4 regions of the Streptomyces sp. NPDC046759 genome follow, and region 1 is predicted to be linked to each of the others. Evidence: riboswitches for the same ligand, from Rfam matches in the RefSeq annotation. Region 1 holds a riboswitch; each other region holds the start of a gene.
What was found. A riboswitch is a leader RNA that binds a small molecule or an ion and turns the genes downstream of it on or off. The one in region 1 is predicted to bind cyclic di-AMP.
Positions count from the first base shown of each region.

Region 2: it holds a riboswitch for cyclic di-AMP, as region 1 does, so the genes downstream of both, ABZ919_RS06805 (NlpC/P60 family protein) here and ABZ919_RS27440 (C40 family peptidase) in region 1, are expected to answer to the same signal.
Region 3: it holds a riboswitch for cyclic di-AMP, as region 1 does, so the genes downstream of both, ABZ919_RS35835 (M23 family metallopeptidase) here and ABZ919_RS27440 (C40 family peptidase) in region 1, are expected to answer to the same signal.
Region 4: it holds a riboswitch for cyclic di-AMP, as region 1 does, so the genes downstream of both, ABZ919_RS19365 (transglycosylase family protein) here and ABZ919_RS27440 (C40 family peptidase) in region 1, are expected to answer to the same signal.

Region 1 covers NZ_JBEYYJ010000022.1:105,110-109,479, reverse strand. The annotation lists gene ABZ919_RS27450 (ATP-dependent Clp protease proteolytic subunit) at 1-618, shown strand, start outside; gene ABZ919_RS27445 (hypothetical protein) at 626-931, shown strand; cyclic di-AMP (ydaO/yuaA leader) riboswitch at 1,351-1,504, shown strand; gene ABZ919_RS27440 (C40 family peptidase) at 1,508-1,981, shown strand; gene ABZ919_RS27435 (ATP-binding protein) at 2,624-3,082, opposite strand; gene ABZ919_RS27430 (helix-turn-helix transcriptional regulator) at 3,296-4,156, shown strand; gene ABZ919_RS27425 (DUF397 domain-containing protein) at 4,166-4,370, shown strand, end outside.
Region 2 covers NZ_JBEYYJ010000004.1:34,866-39,235, forward strand. The annotation lists gene ABZ919_RS06800 (hypothetical protein) at 1-400, opposite strand, end outside; gene ABZ919_RS06805 (NlpC/P60 family protein) at 821-1,984, opposite strand; cyclic di-AMP (ydaO/yuaA leader) riboswitch at 1,992-2,160, opposite strand; gene pcrA (DNA helicase PcrA) at 2,416-4,370, shown strand, end outside.
Region 3 covers NZ_JBEYYJ010000037.1:18,979-23,348, reverse strand. The annotation lists gene ABZ919_RS35840 (PP2C family protein-serine/threonine phosphatase) at 1-494, shown strand, start outside; cyclic di-AMP (ydaO/yuaA leader) riboswitch at 729-907, shown strand; gene ABZ919_RS35835 (M23 family metallopeptidase) at 915-1,943, shown strand; gene ABZ919_RS35830 (aldo/keto reductase) at 2,014-2,958, shown strand; gene ABZ919_RS35825 (PrsW family intramembrane metalloprotease) at 3,040-4,359, opposite strand.
Region 4 covers NZ_JBEYYJ010000013.1:109,856-114,225, reverse strand. The annotation lists gene eno (phosphopyruvate hydratase) at 1-255, opposite strand, end outside; gene ABZ919_RS19365 (transglycosylase family protein) at 608-1,303, opposite strand; cyclic di-AMP (ydaO/yuaA leader) riboswitch at 1,308-1,483, opposite strand; gene ABZ919_RS19360 (transglycosylase family protein) at 1,666-2,778, opposite strand; gene ABZ919_RS19355 (cytochrome P450) at 2,928-4,250, opposite strand; gene ABZ919_RS19350 (nucleoside triphosphate pyrophosphohydrolase) at 4,247-4,370, opposite strand, start outside.

The sequences.
Region 1 (4,370 bases):
CGTCATGTCCTGCCCGAGTTCACCGAGCGCACCGGCGGCGGCGTGCGCACGCTCGACCCCTACGGCAAGCTCTTCGAGGACCGGATCGTCTTCCTGGGAACGCCGCTGGACGACGCGGCCGCGAACGACGTGATGGCGCAGTTCATGTACCTGGAACACGCGGCCCCGGAACGGGACATCACGCTGTACGTCAACTCTCCGGGCGGTTCGTCCAGCGCGCTGACAGCCGTCTACGACACGATGCGCTACGTCAGTTGCGACGTGGCGACCTACTGCCTGGGCCAGGCCGCCTCCCAGGCCGCGCTGCTGCTCGCGGCCGGCACACCCGGCAAGCGGTTCACCCTGCCCGGCGCGCGCGTGGTGATCGCACAGCCCCGGCTCCCCGAGCCCGTTCAGGGCCAGCCGAGCGACCTGCTGATCCAGGCGGACGAATTGGCCCGGGTCCGCGCACTGACGGAGGAGATGCTGGTCCGGCACACGGGGCGCACGGACGAACAGGTGCACCGCGACCTGGAACGGGACTTGGTCCTCGACGCCCCGGCAGCCGTGGCCTACGGCCTGGTCGACGCGATCGTGCCCAGCCGGCGGAGCATCCCCGGCGCACCGGACCCGAGGTGAGCCGACGATGCTGCCGGACCTGCCGCCGCTGCCCGCGCTGACGCGCGCCGAGGGCGAACTGATCGACCGTTACCTGGAGGCGGCCGACCTGCTGGGCCGCGTCAATCCCGCGCACGGCGGGGACACGTATCGCGGGCTGCGCGCGGCCCAGGCGCTGGTGCGCAAGGCCGCAGAGCTGCGTGACGCCCTCGCGTTGATGCACCAGCGGGGCGAGACGGAGGTCCACGGGGACACGCTGGCACGGGCCTTGCGGGTGCTGGACGGTGAACGCCGTACCGCGCGCGTCGCGCTCCCGCCCGACGGCGTCGGCTGAGCCGGACGTCCGACCGGCCGGACCGGACCCGAGTGTCGACACGCTCCGCCCGAACGGGACGTGAAACGACCCGAACGACCTACCGCCGACCGGTGGACGTCGAGATCGTTCTCGCGGCCTTTCGGGTTGCGCACCGTGCACGTCGGACACTCGGAAGCAGGGGCTTCGTCCCAGGTCCGGGGCTACGCCCGGGTTCTGACGTCGTCTCGAACACGGCACTGTCCACCCGAACGGGTGAGTGGTGAGTAATGCCACAAATCCCCGTTTCCATTGGGATTTTCAGACTGCCGTGAGCCAAGATCCCTGTCTGACGACAAGCCCCCGCCACCGCGGCGGGGCGGTCCGGGCGGACGCCGAGTCCTGCCGCCGCCCGGATGACCGGTCGACAGGAGTGGATCGGCAGGAGTGGAGGACCCGAGCAAGACGGGTCGCCGGAGCGGACGTTCGTCTGGCAGTCACAGACGGGCCGAGGTTCCGAGCAGCCCTTGGGGTGAAGCCGCGGCAACGCGGCCGGGCAACTTCGCCAGCCCGAATCCGACAGGTCATCCTTCACAGGCGGCTGACGAAGGGTTGCGCATGACTGCGCTCAATCGTGTCCCGTCGCTCATGGCCCGGGCCGGCACGGCCTCGGCCCTCACCCTTGCCGCCGTCGGTGGCTCGATCGCGGTCCCGGGTCTCGCCACCGATGCCTCGGCCGCGACACTCGCGACGAAAGCACTGCAGGTCGCGGCCTCCAAGAAGGGCTCGCCGTACCAGTACGGAGCCACCGGGCCGCGCCGTTTCGACTGCTCGGGGCTGACGCTCTACTCGTTCAAGAAGGCGGGCAAGACCCTGCCGCGCACCGCCGCCCAGCAGTACAACAAGACGCACCACATCTCCGCCGGCAGCCGCAGGGCCGGCGACCTGGTGTTCTTCCACTCGGGCTCCAGCGTCTACCACGTCGGCATCTACGCCGGCCACGGGAAGATCTGGCACGCGCCGAAGACCGGGTCCGTGGTGAGGCTCGAGAAGATCTGGACCAGGAGCGTCTGGTACGGCCGGGTCAGCTGACTCGCCAGAGGGTGGGAGCAGCTCCGGTCAGAGGGCCGCTCCCGCCCGTCAGCGCCACCCCGGTACCCGCCCGGAGCCCGTGGGCGGCCCCGTGGGCGGCCCGCGGCGCCGCGACCGCCTGCCCGGCGTCGCGGCGGCACGCCGTCCCCTAGGGGCACCGTCTCGCTGGGGCGCCGATCCTCGGGCGCCGTCGACCAGTCACCGCCCCGAACGCCACCAGGCCACTCGTCCTCATGTCCGGCGTCACCGCAGGGACACGACCGCCGGCGCGCCACTCCCCCGGCCCCTTCTCGCCAAGCAGCCGTCACCCCGGCTCCGGCGACCGGCCCCTCACCCGACGACACCCTTCGTACCCGTACCCCATCGCCACCAGCCCGTCGCGACCGGCGTCACCGCGGGCCCCGCGTTCCGATGCCCGACGCTCCGAACCCGCCCGCCCCCACACCCCTCACCGACAGCCCGTCACCCCGCCGCCGCCACCGGCCCTCGCCCCCTGGGCCCCATACCACTCGCCGACGACCCCACACCGACCGCCACGCACCGCCCCGCACGGACCCTCATCCCCGGCGCCGCCGCCCGACACAGGCAGACGGCCCGGAGAGAGCAGCACCGGTCCAGCGCCGCGCCCGCCCCGCCGGGGGGCTACGGCTCCTGGGGGCCAGCTGCCGGGACCGGTTCGGCCGGGGTGGCCCAGGGGAGCTCGATGGAGACCGTCTTGCCGCCCTCCCGGGTGGGGCGGACGCGGAGTTTGCCGCCGCACTCGGCGGTGAGCCAGCGGATGATGACCATGCCGCGGCCGTTGTCCTGCTGGACGGCGGCAGGCAGTCTCTTCGGAAAGCGCGGATGACTGTCCGTGACGCCGATGCGTAGATGTTCGTCACGGTCCAGCGCGATGTCGACCGTGAAGGTGGGTGACTGACCGAAGGTGTGCTGTACGGCGTTCGTGGCGAGTTCGGAGACGATGAGCCGAACCGTGTCGGCCACGTCGGTGTCCGACGGCAGGCCCCACTCCGCGAGCGTGCCCACGACGTAGGTGCGGGCGGCGGACACCGAGGCGGGATCGCTCGGCAGAGTGACGGATGCTTCCAAATGGTCTGCCATGGCGACGTCGTCCCTTTCCCACGGGACCGCAGTCCGACACGGAGCGGATGGTTCGAGTACGGTCCCGGACTGGTGCTTGCTCGTCAGACTGCCATCACCGGGCCGGTGACGGGGAGCGATCCACCAAGATATGCATATATCTGTCGCCCGAAGCGGTGAACTCTACGACGGGAGACCGTATTTGGGCGGCCCGGAAGGAGTAAGGAGGAGCCCATGCAGAACGGGCCGGCAGTGCGCCGCCGCAAACTGGGCGCCGAACTGCGCACGCTGCGTACCAGTGCTGGGCTCACCAGCGGTGAGGCGGCCCGGCTGGTCGGCTGGCACCAGTCGAAGGTCAGCCGAATCGAGACGGGCGCCAGCGGGGTGAAACCAGCCGATGTGCGGTTACTGCTCGACGCCTACGAGGTGCGGGACGGGCAGCTGCGCGAGTTGCTGCTGATGCTGGCGGGGTCCGAGGAGACGGGCGACCGGGACCGCTGGTGGCACGCCTACCGCGGAGTGCTGCCCCCCACCTACCGGGACTTCATCAGCCTGGAGTCGCAGGCGAGCGCGATGCGCACGCTGGAGACCACGGTCGTACCCGGTCTGCTGCAGACGCCCGAGTACGCCCGCGCGGTGACCCGGGCGGCCGTGAAGGACCTGGACGACGAACGCCTGGACACGCTGGTGGAGGTGCGCCTGGCCAGGCAGGACGTGCTCCGCACGAATCCGCCGCTGAGGCTGAGCGCGGTGCTGGACGAGGCGGTGCTGCGGCGCGAGGTCGGCGGCCCCGAGGTGATGGCCCGGCAGCTGGAGCGCCTTACGGAGGCCGCCCGGCTGCCCCAAGTCCGGCTCCAGGTGCTGCCGTTCGGCGCCGGGGCGCATGTCGGCCTCACCGGACCTTTCGTTATCTTCTCATTTCCGAGCACTTCTGATCTGGATGTAGTTGTTCTCGACCAGTTGACGAGTAGCCTCTACCTGGAACGGAAAGAAGACCTCATGGCCTACTCAGAGGCCTTCGACACCCTTCGCATGCACGCCCTTTCACCCGAGGAAACGTTGGATTACATCGCCGGGATAGGTGACGGCGCGTAAGGAGGCACCATGTCAGCTCTGCCTCGGAACGTCCCTGCCAGTACCGACCTGCACGACGTGCGCTGGCTGCGCAGCAGCTACAGCACGGGAGCCAACAACTGCGTGGAGACGGCCCGGCCGCGCTCCGGCCCCTGGGCCGGGCTGCTCGCCGTGCGCGACTCCAAGAGCCCCACCGGACCCGCACTGCTCTTCTCCACCGCGGCCTGGGCCGGAT
Region 2 (4,370 bases), on a different contig from region 1:
GGAACACCGCGCCGGGCATGCGCGGCCTAAAGTGCCGTACGACCAGGACGAGCAGCGCCGGCCAGAGCAGTGCCGCGAGCGCCAGCAGCGCCTCGGCCAGGGCCTGCAGGCCCAGCATCGCGACCCGGGTGGCGATCACCGCCGTCGCGGCGACGGCGGTGAGCGAGCCGGGACTCTCCGCCTCGTTCACCCAGCGCCGGCGCTCGCTGACGAGCCGCAAGGCGAAGCCGGCCGCCAGGGCCGCCCAGGCGACGGCTGTCATCGCCAACGCCAACAGGGAGGCCGTCTCGGCGCCGGTCTGGTGCAGCCCGACCGACAGGATGCCGGTCGCCATCACTGCGGACCCGGCCGCGGGGGACCGCTCCTCCCACCACGCGCGCAGAGCCGAGATGCCGCGCATGCGCCCGATGCTAGTGCTGCGACCGGAAAGGTTCACCGGCTCGCGACGCCCGGCCCGGCACCTCGCCGCGTTGTCGCCTCACCCAAGTACATCCCGTACGCGGGCGACGCTCCGCCTTGCGATGCTCCCCCACTGCCTGAAGGCGTGGGAGGTGCCCCCAGCACCGGACGCCGCGAGCTCTCCAGCAAACCTTTCCGGTCACAGCACTAGGGAGCGGCAGCGCCCCACCGGTGAAGGGCCCGCGCGCGTGAAGAGCGAAAACGCCACTACGCACGCGTGGCCGCACGGAGGCCGGTACGCACGCGTGGCCGCACGGGCGCCGGTAAGCACGCGTGCGTGCACGCTCCGGCGCCCGGAGGCCGGCACGCACGCGTGGAGCCCGGAAGGGCCGGTCGTACGTCCCGGCGCGCCCGGCGGCGGTCAGCCGGGTCGGACCACGCTGTGGATGATCGATTCACCGCCGTAGTAGATGGACTCCTCGCGGACGTACGCGCCCGGCTTCGGGGCGTGGATCATCATGCCGTCGCCTATGTAGACGCCGACGTGGCTGATGTCGTCGTAGAAGAAGATCAGATCGCCCGGCCGCGCGTTGGCGAGCGAGACCGTGGTGCCCGTGTCGACCTGCTCGTACGTGGTGCGCGGAAGCGTGACACCGGCGGCCCTCCAGGCGGCCTGGGTGAGGCCCGAGCAGTCGTAGGAGTCCGGCCCGGTGGCGCCCCACACGTACGGCTTGCCGATCTGGGCGCGGGCGAAGGCGATCGCCTTCTCCGCCTTCGTGTCGTACGAGCTGGACGCCGTGGAACCGGCCGAGCCGGTGCCCGTCGAACCGGAACCGGACTGCGTCGACGAGGACGACGACGAGGCGGCCTGCTGCTGGGCCTGCTGCTTCGCCAGCTCGGCCGCCTTGCGCGCCGCCTCCTGCTGTCTCTCCCGCTCGATGGCGGCCAGCCGCGCCTTCTCCTGGACCGTCAGCTGCGACAGCAGCTCGCGCGCGGAGGCCAGCTTCTTCTGGACGGTGGCCTTGGCGGTCTGCAGGTCGTGCTGCGAGTCGGTCAGCGTCTGCAGGCTCGCCGCGGCCTCCCGCCGCTTCTTCATGGTCGCGGCCTGATCGCCGATGTAGGCGTCGACCGCGCTCTTCTCGCGCGAGGTCAGCCGGTTCATCAGCTGCGTCTGGTCGAAGTAGTCCTGCGGGTCGTCGGCCAGCAGGAAGGTGGCCGTGTCGGGGGCGGCGGCGCCGGTGCGGTACTGGGCCGCGGCGAAGGAGCCCAGTTCCTCGCGGGCCTTGTTGAGGCGTGCGGTGCGCCGGGCGACGTCGTTGCGCAGGGCGTCGACGCGTCCGCGCTGCTTGCCGGTCCGTTCCTTGGCCGCGTCGTACTTCTCGGTCGCCGACTCCGCCTGGCGGTAGAGGTCGTCGACCTTCTTCTCGACCTCCTCCAGGCTCGGCGTGTGGTGATCGGTGCGCGGTACGGCCTCGGCGGTCTGGGAGAAGACGGCCATGGAGGTGAGGGCGGCGGTGGCGAGGGCGGGGGTGCGCAGGCCCGCTGCGGTGGTTCCGCCGGGGCGCGGCTTGCGGTGCGACGCCAAGGGAGGCGACTCCTTCCAATGGGCCGCCTACCGGGTTAGCTGTCGGGTTCGGGCGGCGGTTCGGAAGGGTTGCCCTACGGCGTCGTCCCTGTGGGAGTCGGCCGATTCACCCCGGGATCGGTGGGTCCCCGGCTCCACGCACCACGCGGGCGCGCCGGACTCGGCGGAGGCCGCGCACGCGGCCTGACGGCAACCTAGCCAACTGGTGTGACAAGTGTGAAGGTTGGTGCGCGATATGTCCGATACATTTTCGTGATCTGGGCTCGGTACCGCGTTCCCGTCATCGGGTGATTCCGCAGCGTGAGGGGTTCTGGCGGTCGGCCCGAGGAGTTCTGGCGATCCGCCCGAGGGGCTCTGCCGGTCCGCCTGTGACAGTCGTCTTTCCGGGACGGCGACCGGTTGTCGGTGGGGCGCCCTAGACTCGGAGAGCGATGAGCAGCCTCTTTGACGACAGCTTCCTGGCGGACCTCCAGCCCTCTCGCGGGCGCGAGGAGGAGCCCCCGCCGCCGCCCGAGGACGATCACGTACCGGAGTCGATTCCGGACGATCTGTTCGGCGGGAAGTTCGACGTGCCGCCGGACCGGGACGCCTACTACCGCGACGGCGCCCCCCGCCCCCCGCTCGACGCGGCGGCGCTGCTGGAGGGGCTGAACGAGAACCAACGCGCCGCGGTCGTCCACGCCGGGTCCCCGCTGCTCATCGTCGCGGGCGCCGGTTCCGGCAAGACCCGTGTGCTCACCCACCGCATCGCCCACCTGCTCGCCGAGCGGAACGTCCACCCGGGCCAGATCCTCGCGATCACCTTCACCAACAAGGCCGCGGGCGAGATGAAGGAACGCGTCGAGCAGCTCGTCGGGCCGCGCGCGAACGCGATGTGGGTGATGACCTTCCACAGCGCGTGCGTGCGCATCCTGCGCCGGGAGTCGAAGAAGCTCGGCTTCACGTCGTCGTTCTCCATCTACGACGCCGCGGACTCGAAGCGCCTGATGGCCCTGGTCTGCCGCGACCTGGACCTCGATCCCAAGCGCTTCCCGCCGAAGTCGTTCAGCGCGAAGATCAGTAACCTGAAGAACGAGCTGATCGACGAGGAGGACTTCGCTTCCCAGGCCACCGACGGATTCGAGAAGACCCTCGCGCAGGCCTACGCGCTCTACCAGTCGCGGCTGCGCGAGGCCAACGCGCTCGACTTCGACGACCTGATCATGACGACGGTCAACCTGCTGCGCGCCTTCCCGGACGTCGCCGAGCACTACCGCCGCCGCTTCCGCCACGTCCTGGTCGACGAGTACCAGGACACCAACCACGCCCAGTACGCCCTGGTCCGCGAGCTGGTCGGCACCGGCGAGCGTGCCCCCGAGGACGCCGACACCCCGCCCGGGGAGTACGACCTGCCGCCCGCCGAGCTGTGCGTCGTGGGTGACGCGGACCAGTCGATCTACGCCTTCCGTGGCGCGACGATCCGCAACATCCTCCAGTTCGAGGAGGACTACCCGAACGCGACGACGATCCTGCTGGAGCAGAACTACCGCTCCACACAGACGATCCTGTCCGCCGCCAACGCGGTCATCGAGCGCAACGAGTCCCGCCGCCCGAAGAACCTGTGGACCAACGCCGGCCAGGGCGCGCGCATCACCGGCTATGTCGCCGACACCGAGCACGACGAGGCCCAGTTCGTCGCCGACGAGATAGACCGCCTGGTGGACGCGGGCGAGGCCAAGGCCGGCGACGTCGCCGTCTTCTACCGCACCAACGCGCAGTCCCGCGTCTTCGAAGAGGTCTTCATCCGCGTCGGCCTGCCCTACAAGGTCGTCGGCGGTGTCCGCTTCTACGAGCGCAAGGAGGTCCGGGACGTCCTGGCCTACCTGCGTGTCCTCGCCAACCCGGAGGACTCGGTGCCGCTGCGCCGCATCCTCAACGTCCCCAAGCGCGGCATCGGCGAGCGCGCGGAGGCGATGATCGACGCCCTCGCCCAGCGCGAGAAGATCAGCTTCCCGCAGGCGCTCAAGCGCGTGGACGAGGCGTACGGCATGGCCGCGCGCTCCACCAACGCGGTCAAGCGGTTCAACACGCTGATGGAGGACCTGCGCACGATCGTGGAGTCCGGCGCCGGACCGGCGACCGTGCTGGAGGCCATACTCGAACGCACCGGCTACCTGGCCGAGTTGCAGGCGTCCACCGATCCGCAGGACGAGACCCGCATCGAAAACCTCCAGGAACTCGCCGCCGTGGCACTGGAGTTCGAGCAGGAACGCGCGGAGGGCGAAACGGGCACGCTCGCCGACTTCCTGGAGCAGGTCGCCCTGGTCGCCGACTCCGACCAGATCCCGGACGAGGAGGACGGCGACGGCGTCATCACCCTGATGACCCTGCACACCGCGAAGGGCCT
Region 3 (4,370 bases), on a different contig from region 1:
AGGAGTGCACGCTGGAAGCGGTCGCGCAGCGGCTGGAGCGGGCACTGGCCCGCGAGGGCGTCCGGCGCAACGGCATCGACGCCCTGGAGGGCTTCACCACCGCCGTCCTCGCCGAACTCCCGCACGGCGAAGGCGTCGTACGGCTCGTCAACCGCGGTCATCCGCCGCCGCTGCTGCTGCACGCCGACGGCACCCTGCGCGTGCTCGGCGCCCCCGAGCCCGCGCTGCCGCTCGGCATGGGCGACCTCGGGATGTGGCCCGACCGCGCCCAGGAGGAGGACTTTCCCAGCGGGGCCACCCTGCTGCTCCACACCGACGGCCTCACCGAGGCCCGGGACGCGCTCGGCCGGTTCTACGACCCCGAGCGGCGGCTCGCCGGACGCACCTTCCCCGGCCCGGGCGTCCTGCTCGACCGGCTCGCCGACGAGGTGCGGCGGCACTCGGGTGGCGGGACGGCGGACGACATGGCGTTGCTCGCCGTCCGGCATCCGTGATCGTCTTCACCCACGGTGACCGGACGTGCGCCGTCCGCATCACGACTGAGTCACCATCAAAAACAACGAGACTCCTGAACGGCGGTCAACTCGTCCGGTTTGCAGTACTCCTGGCCGTTAAGTTCCCAGGTGAAAGCGTTAATGATCAAGCCGAACGGCTTGGAAAGTGCCCAGTGGGTCTATTAACGTTCGATAACGCAGCGCGGTCGTCCCAGCCGTCACAAGAGACGGCTCCGTGCGCACGCGCCGAATCCCACAAGGGAGCCGGGGAACCACCAACCCTGGGGTGAATCACGCGGATGCCGCAGTGGACTCTGTGAACGCACCGAGTCCACGACCGGTATACGCGCGTAGGAGACCTTCCTGCTCCGAACCCGTCAGCTAACCCGGTAGGCGGAGGAAGGAAAGGAGCACGCCCGCGTGGCGTCCAACCCGCCTGCCCCACAAGCCCCGTTCGTTCCTGCGGGGGCCGAGCCCGAGACCTTCGGCTACGGCGCCTACCGCCCCGAGGAGGGCCCCTGGGAGGAGTGGAATCCCACCGAGGACTCCCTCTCCCCGGCCCGCGGACGGCACCGCGTCGCCAAGCAGCGCGGCGGCTTCGCGCGCAGCTCCACCGTCCTCGGCGTCGGCGTGATGGCCGCGGTCGGCGCGGGCGGCATGGCCAGCGCCAACACCGGCAAGCCCCCGGTCTCCATATCCCTGCCGGACCTGGACTCCGTCGAGCACATCTTCGGTGGCGGCTCCTCCGACGCTCCCAAGGCCACCAGTGCCGGGCTGAGCAGGGTCGGCGTGAGCACGGACAGCGCCGAGAGCGGCAATGCCGGCGAGGCCCTGCGCAACCGGATCATGGCCCAGGCCGAGCAGCAGCAGAACAAGGCCGACAGCAGAGCCACCGCCGCCGCGCTCGCCGCCGTCGAGAAGCAGACCGCCGACGCCGCGGCCAAGGCGGAGAAGGACGCCGCCGCCAAGGCCACCGCCGCCAAGGAGAAGGCGGAGGCCGACGCCAAGCAGGCCGCCGAGGCCAAGCGGCTGGCCGAGCTGGCCAAGCAGTACACGCTGCCGGTCGTCTCGTACACGATCACCGGCACCTTCGGCCAGCCGGGCGCGATGTGGTCCTCCGGCTACCACACCGGCCTCGACTTCGCCGCCCCCACCGGCACCCTCATCAAGGCCATCCACGGCGGCACGGTCACCCAGGCGGGCTGGGCCGGCGCCTACGGCTACCGCACGGTCCTCACCCTGGACGACGGCACCGAGCTGTGGTTCTGCCACCAGTCCTCGATCAACGTCTCCGTCGGCCAGAAGGTCTCCACGGGCGAGGTCATCGGCCGGGTCGGCGCCACCGGCAACGTCACCGGCCCGCACCTGCACCTGGAGGTCCACCCGAACGGCCAGGCCACGGCCATCGACCCGGCGCCGTGGCTGCGGGAGATGGGCCTCAACCCCTGACTCCGCTTTCCCGGCGATCCCGACGCCGGCGACGGAATGAGATCATCCTCCGCCGGCGTTGGCGTAAAGCATGACTTCTCTACGCAAAATCGGTTCCTCCGACCTCGAGGTCTTCCCGCTCTCCCTGGGCGGCAACGTCTTCGGCTGGACCGCCGACGAGGAGACCTCCTTCGCCGTCCTCGACGCCTACGCGGCCGCCGGCGGCAACTTCATCGACACCGCCGACTCCTACTCCGCCTGGGTCGAGGGCAACGAGGGCGGTGAGTCCGAGACGATCATCGGCAAGTGGGTCAAGGCCCGCGGCAACCGCGCCGACGTCGTCATCGCCACCAAGGTCAGCCAGCACCCCGAGTACCAGGGCCTGTCCGCCGCCAACATCAAGGCCGCCGCCGACGCCTCCCTGCGCCGCCTGGACACCGACCACATCGATCTCTACTACACCCACTTCGACAAGCCCGAGGTCCCGGTCGAGGAGATCATCGGCGCGCTGGACGAGCTGGTGAAGGCCGGCAAGGTCCGGCACATCGCCGCCTCCAACATCAGCCCCGAGCGCCTCAAGGCCTCCCTCGACTTCTCCGACCGAGAGGGCCTCGCCCGCTACGTCGCCCTCCAGCCCCACTACAACCTGGTCTCCCGCGACACCTACGAGGGCCCGCTGCAGGATCTGGCCGCCAAGGAGGGCCTGTCCGCCGTTCCCTACTTCTCCCTCGCCTCGGGCTTCCTGACCGGCAAGTACCGCCCCGGTACGACGGTCGACAGCGCCCGCGCCGGCGGAGCATCGAAGCACCTGGACTCCGAGCGCGGCCGGCAGGTCCTCACCGCTCTGGACGAGATCGCCGCCGCCCATGACGCCCCCGTCGCCACCGTCGCCCTCGCCTGGCTGGCCGCCCAGCCGACGGTCACGGCCCCCATCGCCTCGGCGCGCACGGTCGACCAGCTCCCGGCGCTGCTGGGCGTGGCCGACCTGAGGCTGACGGAGCGGGAAGTGGCCCGGCTGACGGAGGCATCGGTCTAGGGCACCGGCCCTCTCCCGGCGCAGGGCGTTCCGCCACGACGGCGCGATCGGGCCGTGCCGAACCCGGCACGGCCCGAACGGCTACGACCGATACGGGTTGTAGGCGGTATACGGAACCACCGGATACCCGTAGACCGGCCCCGGCCCCGGCGCCGCGGGCGTCGGTGCCCAGTACACCGGTGCCGGCATCGCCGCCCTCGCCGCGTATTCCAGGGCCGGCCGGGCCACGTCCCGCCGCTTCCACAGCTCGTCCAGCAGCTCCCGCTCCCGTACGACGAAGTCGGCCCCGGTCTTCCCCTTGCGCCCCCGGTACCGCAGGAAGGCCAGCGACGTGGCGTACGCCTCGTACTGCGCCACCGTCCGCGCCGCTGGCCGGCCTCCGTGGTGCCGGGCGTAGTCACGGGCCGTCCGCCGCGCCCGCATCGATCCGAGCGCCAAGGGCTCGGCCGGCCCCAGCCAGCCGGCCAGCGCATACGCCGGCAGCTCCTCCCGCACCGTGCGCAGCTCCCGCTGCCGTGTCCAGACCGCGAGCCAGGTCAGCAGCCCGAACACGGGCACCATGAACCCGCCGTAGACGGCGAAGAACCCGAACTCGCCGAAGGTGGAGGAGCTGTTCCAGAGGGCGTGCATGCTCATCGCGAGCAGCAGCCCGCACGGCGGCAGCAGCGCCCGCCGGACACGCTGCCGCTCCCCGGAGAGCGCGGCGACGCCGAAGCCGATGCCGGTGAGGGTGGTGAACAAGGGGTGCGCGAACGGGGACATCACGATGCGCACGAAGAAGGTGGCGGCGGTGACGGAGGCGATGCCGCTGCCGCCGCTGAGCTGGTCGGCGCCGAAGGCCGTACCCAGGTAGAGGATGTTCTCGGTGAACGCGAACCCGGTGGCGGTGATGCCGGCGATCACCACCCCGTCGACGATCCCGGTGAAGTCGCGTCTGCGGAACAGGAAGACGAGCAGTACGGCGGCGGCCTTGGCGGACTCCTCCACAATGGGCGCTATCACGGTGGCGCCCAGGGTGTCCGCACCGGCCGGATCGGCGGTGGCGGTGGCTATCCACTTGGTCGCGAAGCTGTTGGCGACGATGGCTATCAGTGCCGCCGCGCACGCCCCCCAGGCGAAGGCGAAGGCCAGGTTCCGCCACGGGCCCGGCTCCACCCGGTCCAGCCACCGGAAGGCGGCCAAGAGCCAGGGCACGGGCAGCACGGCCAGCCCGAGTCCGACGAGGAACCCCTCCGTACCGGTCTGGCTGCGCACGAGGGCCAGGATGACCAGGCCCGACAGCGCCAGCAGTGTGATCAGCGCCCCGTACCGCAGCCACTTCCGCTGCCACCAGTGCGGATGGCGCAGCACAAGGCCGTCGGGGCCCGGGGGGTACGTCGGAAACGGAGGACAGGTGGCCACGGCATCGACCC
Region 4 (4,370 bases), on a different contig from region 1:
GTCGTAGCCGACCAGTTCCGGGCCGATCTGCTCGATGACGGCGAGGACGGCCTTCTCGACGCCCTTGCCCTGGTAACGGTTGGGGTCACCGTCGCGCAGCTCGATGGCCTCGAAGGCGCCGGTCGAGGCGCCGGACGGGACGGCGGCACGACCCGTGCTGCCGTCGTCGAGGCCGACCTCGACCTCGACCGTGGGGTTGCCTCGGGAGTCCAGGATTTCCCGGGCTACGACGACGTCGATGGACGGCACGAGCATCTCCTTCTTGGGATGTGACGCTGGAAGTGCGGGGCGGGTGCCTTACGGCTGTGCCTTGCGACTAGAGCCTAACCGTCCCGGGGGCGTCGGCCACCGACCGACCGCCCCGTGGACAGGAGGGACACGCAGACGGTACCCATTGTTCACCAGCGGAACAAAGGGGGGTGGGGGTGAAGAACGGGAAAACGAAAGACCCCGCCCCGGCGCGTACGGGGGAACACGCGCCGGGGCGGGGGGTCCGCGGGGGACGGGGGTGGCCCTCACGGAGCCTTCGGTGTGGGGGGTGAGGGTGTGAGGGCGCTGCGGGTCCGTTCGGAGCCGGGAGCCACGTGCGCGGCCACCGGGCCGGGGATCACTTCAGGTGCAGCTGCTGGCCCGGGTAGATGAGGTCCGCGTCCTGAACGATGTCCTTGTTCAGCTTGAACAGCTTCTGCCAGCCGCCGGCGACGTGGTGCGTGGCGGCGATGGCGCTCAGGGTGTCGCCCTTGACGACCTTGTACTCGCCGTCACCCTTCTTGACCTTCTTGCCGGTCGGGGTGGTGACGGTTTTGCTCGCCTTCGGGGCCGTGCGCTGGGTGGAGCGGGTGGCGGCCTGCTGGCCGGTGGAGCGGGAGGTGGTGCCGGCGCTCGTGCTCTTGCTCGACGAGGTGCCCGTCGGGGCGGAGCCGTTGTAGGCGGCACCGGACAGGCCCGTGCCGCAGACCGGCCAGGCGCCCTTGCCCTGCGCGGCGAGGACCTTCTCGGCGACGGCTATCTGCTGCGCCTTGGTGGCCTGGTTGGCCTGCGCGGCGTAGGCGGTGCCGCCGTACGCGGCCCAGGTGGAGGCGGAGAACTGCAGACCGCCGTAGTAGCCGTTGCCGGTGTTGATGGACCAGTTGCCGCCCGACTCGCACTGGGCGACCGCGTCCCACTCGGAGGCGGTGGCGGCGGAGGCGTTGCCCGCCGCCATCAGCGGGGCGGCGACGGCGGCGCCGGTGACACCGGCGAGCGCGACGGCGCGGACGGCCTTGGACGGGCGACGGTGCTTGCCCTTGCCGGAGAACAGCATGGATCGATCCCCTCACCGACGCCTGCGAGGTGAGCTGTCGGGTTCGGGCCGGTTGAGTTGCCCGGCCGCACGCCCGCTTTCGCGAGCCGTGCGGCTTCACCCCTAGCCGGTTCCAGCGTCAACCGCTGGGCCCGGCGCTTACCTTGGGTCCCCCGCTCCTGCCTACGGCGCTTGACGCGACGACTGTTCCCGGGCAACCGCTGGCAGGATTCGGCGTTGCGGCTGCCGGGGCTCGTGGTGACGAGCGGTCCTGACCGTAGACATGCGATCGGCGGAATTTCAAAGACGATCAGGGCTTCTGAGACTCATCCCACACTTTCACCAAACCGGACATCAGTCACGAAGTGGGGCGTCAACTCGCGTTAGCCGTCGCCCTTTTCGCCCTCTACTTTCAGGGTCTGACCGGCGGTGATGCGGTTCGGGTCGGCACCGATGGCCTTCTTGTTGCCCTCGTAGAGCGCATGCCATCCGCCGTGGACGCCAAGGGAGTCGGCGATGGAGGCGAGGGAGTCGCCCTCGCGGACCGTATAGGTGTCCGGCCCCTGGCCGGCGTGCCGACCCGAAGACGGTGCGTTCTGACCGTTTGTCGCGCTTTCGTCCGCACTCGTGCCGCGGTGACGTCCGCCGCTGCCGAGGGCTCCGGTGTCGATGAGACTCCAAGAACCGGCACTCTGCTGGTAATTGTCCGAGTTGTCGACATCGGGTGCCGCTGTGGACGAGCTGTCACCCCCCTGTGACCCTCCACCGTCGGACGAACCGGACTTGCCGCTCTTGTCGGACTCGGGGGTCGCGGTCCCGGTCCCGGCGGAGCCACCGGCCGCGTCGGGGGTTCCGGTGGCCTCGGGGGTTCCGGTGACACCTTCGCTCGGACTCGGGGCCGGCGTGGTGCTCGCCTCCGAGCCGGCGGAGCTCGAACCGGAAGAGTCGGATCCGGAAGAGTCCGTGGCGGCACCGGCGTTGGAGCCGGAACCGGTCCCGGAGTCAGAGCCGGGACCGGAGTCCGAGGACGAATCCGGCAGACCGGACGAGTCGGAACCGCCTCCCGAGCCGGACGTGTCCCCCGGGCCGCCGACGCCGGTGTCGACGTCGGCCGAAGCCGAGCCGGAGGTCAGTCCGGAGAGCAGGGCGCAGGTGGTCCACGGCTTGGTCCCCTGGTCCGCGAGGATCTTCTCGGCGACCGCTATCTGCTGGTTGCGGCTGGCCTGGTCGGCGCTCTGCGCGTACTGCGTGCCGCCGTACCTGTCCCAGTCGTCCTGCGAGATCTGCAGGCCGCCGTAGTAGCCGTTGCCGGTGTCCGCGCTCCACGAACCACCGCTCTCACACTCGGCGACCTTGTCCCACGTGGTGCCGTCGGCGGCGTTGGCGCTCGCGGCGCCGAGCAGCGGGATGGCGATGGCCGAGCCGGTCACTCCGGCAGCGACGAGGAGGGCCGGAGCCTGACGGGGGCGACGGTGACGACCGTTCCCGGAGAGCATGCGGATGCCTTTCGTGCGACAGCGGGGTCGCGCGGCGAACTGCTGTTCGTCGCCACGCTGATGGGTGAACGTATCGGCAGACGATCACTTGTCACAAGTTAATGCCGCGCAGATCACGTGAAGATCACAAAGTTGAACTGCTGTCATGTTTACGGTTCTACGACCTCCGGGGCGCCCTTCTCGGGCGTGTCTCCGGCGGCCGGAGTGAACTCCACGGGCAGGGTGCGCAGGCCCCGCATGATGAGTCCGCCACGCCATCTCAGATCGGCCGGATCGACGGCGAGCCGCAGGTCGGGCAGCCGGGTGAGCAGGGCGGCGAGTGCGGTCTGGCCCTCCAGGCGGGCGAGCGGCGCGCCGAGGCAGTAGTGGATGCCGTGGCCGTAACCGAGGTGCTGGTTGTCGCGGCGGGCGAGGTCGAGCACGTCCGGGTCGGCGAACCGCTGCGGGTCCCGGTCCGCCGCCGCGAGCACCACGAGCACCGGGTCCCCGGGCGCGATGTCCTGCCCGCCGACGGTGAGCGGTTCGGTGGCGAACCGCCAGGTGGCCAGCTCCACCGGGCCGTCGTAGCGCAGGAGTTCCTCCACGCCGCTCTCCAGGAGGTCCCTTTCCCGCCCGGCCAGGGACTCCTGGAGGCGCTCGCGCTGGACGGGGTGGGTGAGCAGGGCGTACATGCCGTTGCCGATCAGGTTCACGGTGGTCTCGAAACCGGCGAACAGCAGGATGAAGGCCATCGCCGCGGCCTCGTTCTCGGTGAGGTGCTCACCGTGGTCCGAGGCGCGGATCAGGCCCGAGATCAGGTCCTCGCCGGGCGCGGGCTCGCCGGGCAGCGCCTCGCGCTTCTTGTGGATCAGCTCGGCGAGGTAGCCGCGCATCTTCTTCACCGACCGCGCGACCCCGCCGCGCGGCCCTCCGCCGTGCCGGATCATCATGCCCGCCCAGTCGCGGAAGTCGTCCTGGTCCTCGCGCGGGACGCCGAGCATGTCACAGATGGCGTAGATGGGCAGCGGGAAGGCGAACTCGTGGATGAGATCCGCCGAGCCCCTGGCCGCGAACCCGTCGATGAGCCGGTCGGTCAGCTCCTGCACCCGCGGCGCGAACTCGGCGACCCGGCGCGGGGTGAACGCCTTGCTGACCAGCCGGCGCAGCCGGGTGTGGTCCGGCGGGTCGATGTTCAGCAGATGGGTCATCAGCTCGGCCTTGCGCTCACCGGGGATGCCGGTCCTGCCCTTGGCGTGCGCGGGCTCGTCGTGATGCGCCGGGTTCTTGCTGAGCCGCTGGTCGGCGAGGGCCTGCTTGGCGTCGGCGTACCGGGTGACCAGCCAAGCCTCCACCCCGCTGGGCAGCCGCGTCCGGTGCACCGGCGCGTGCTCGCGCAGCCAGGCGTAGGCCGGGTAGGGGTCGGTGGCGAACTCCCAGGTGAAGAGCGCGGGGGCGGGGGCGGATGCCGTCGGGGGGTGGGGCTGGTCGGTCACTCCTCGACGGTATCCGGATCCGGGTGGGCCTCGGCGTCCCGGTGCCCGCCGCCGGCCTCGGGTATCACCTCGGGCGCGACCCCCTCCGCCTCCCGGATGGCGCTCCGGTACGCGCGCGCC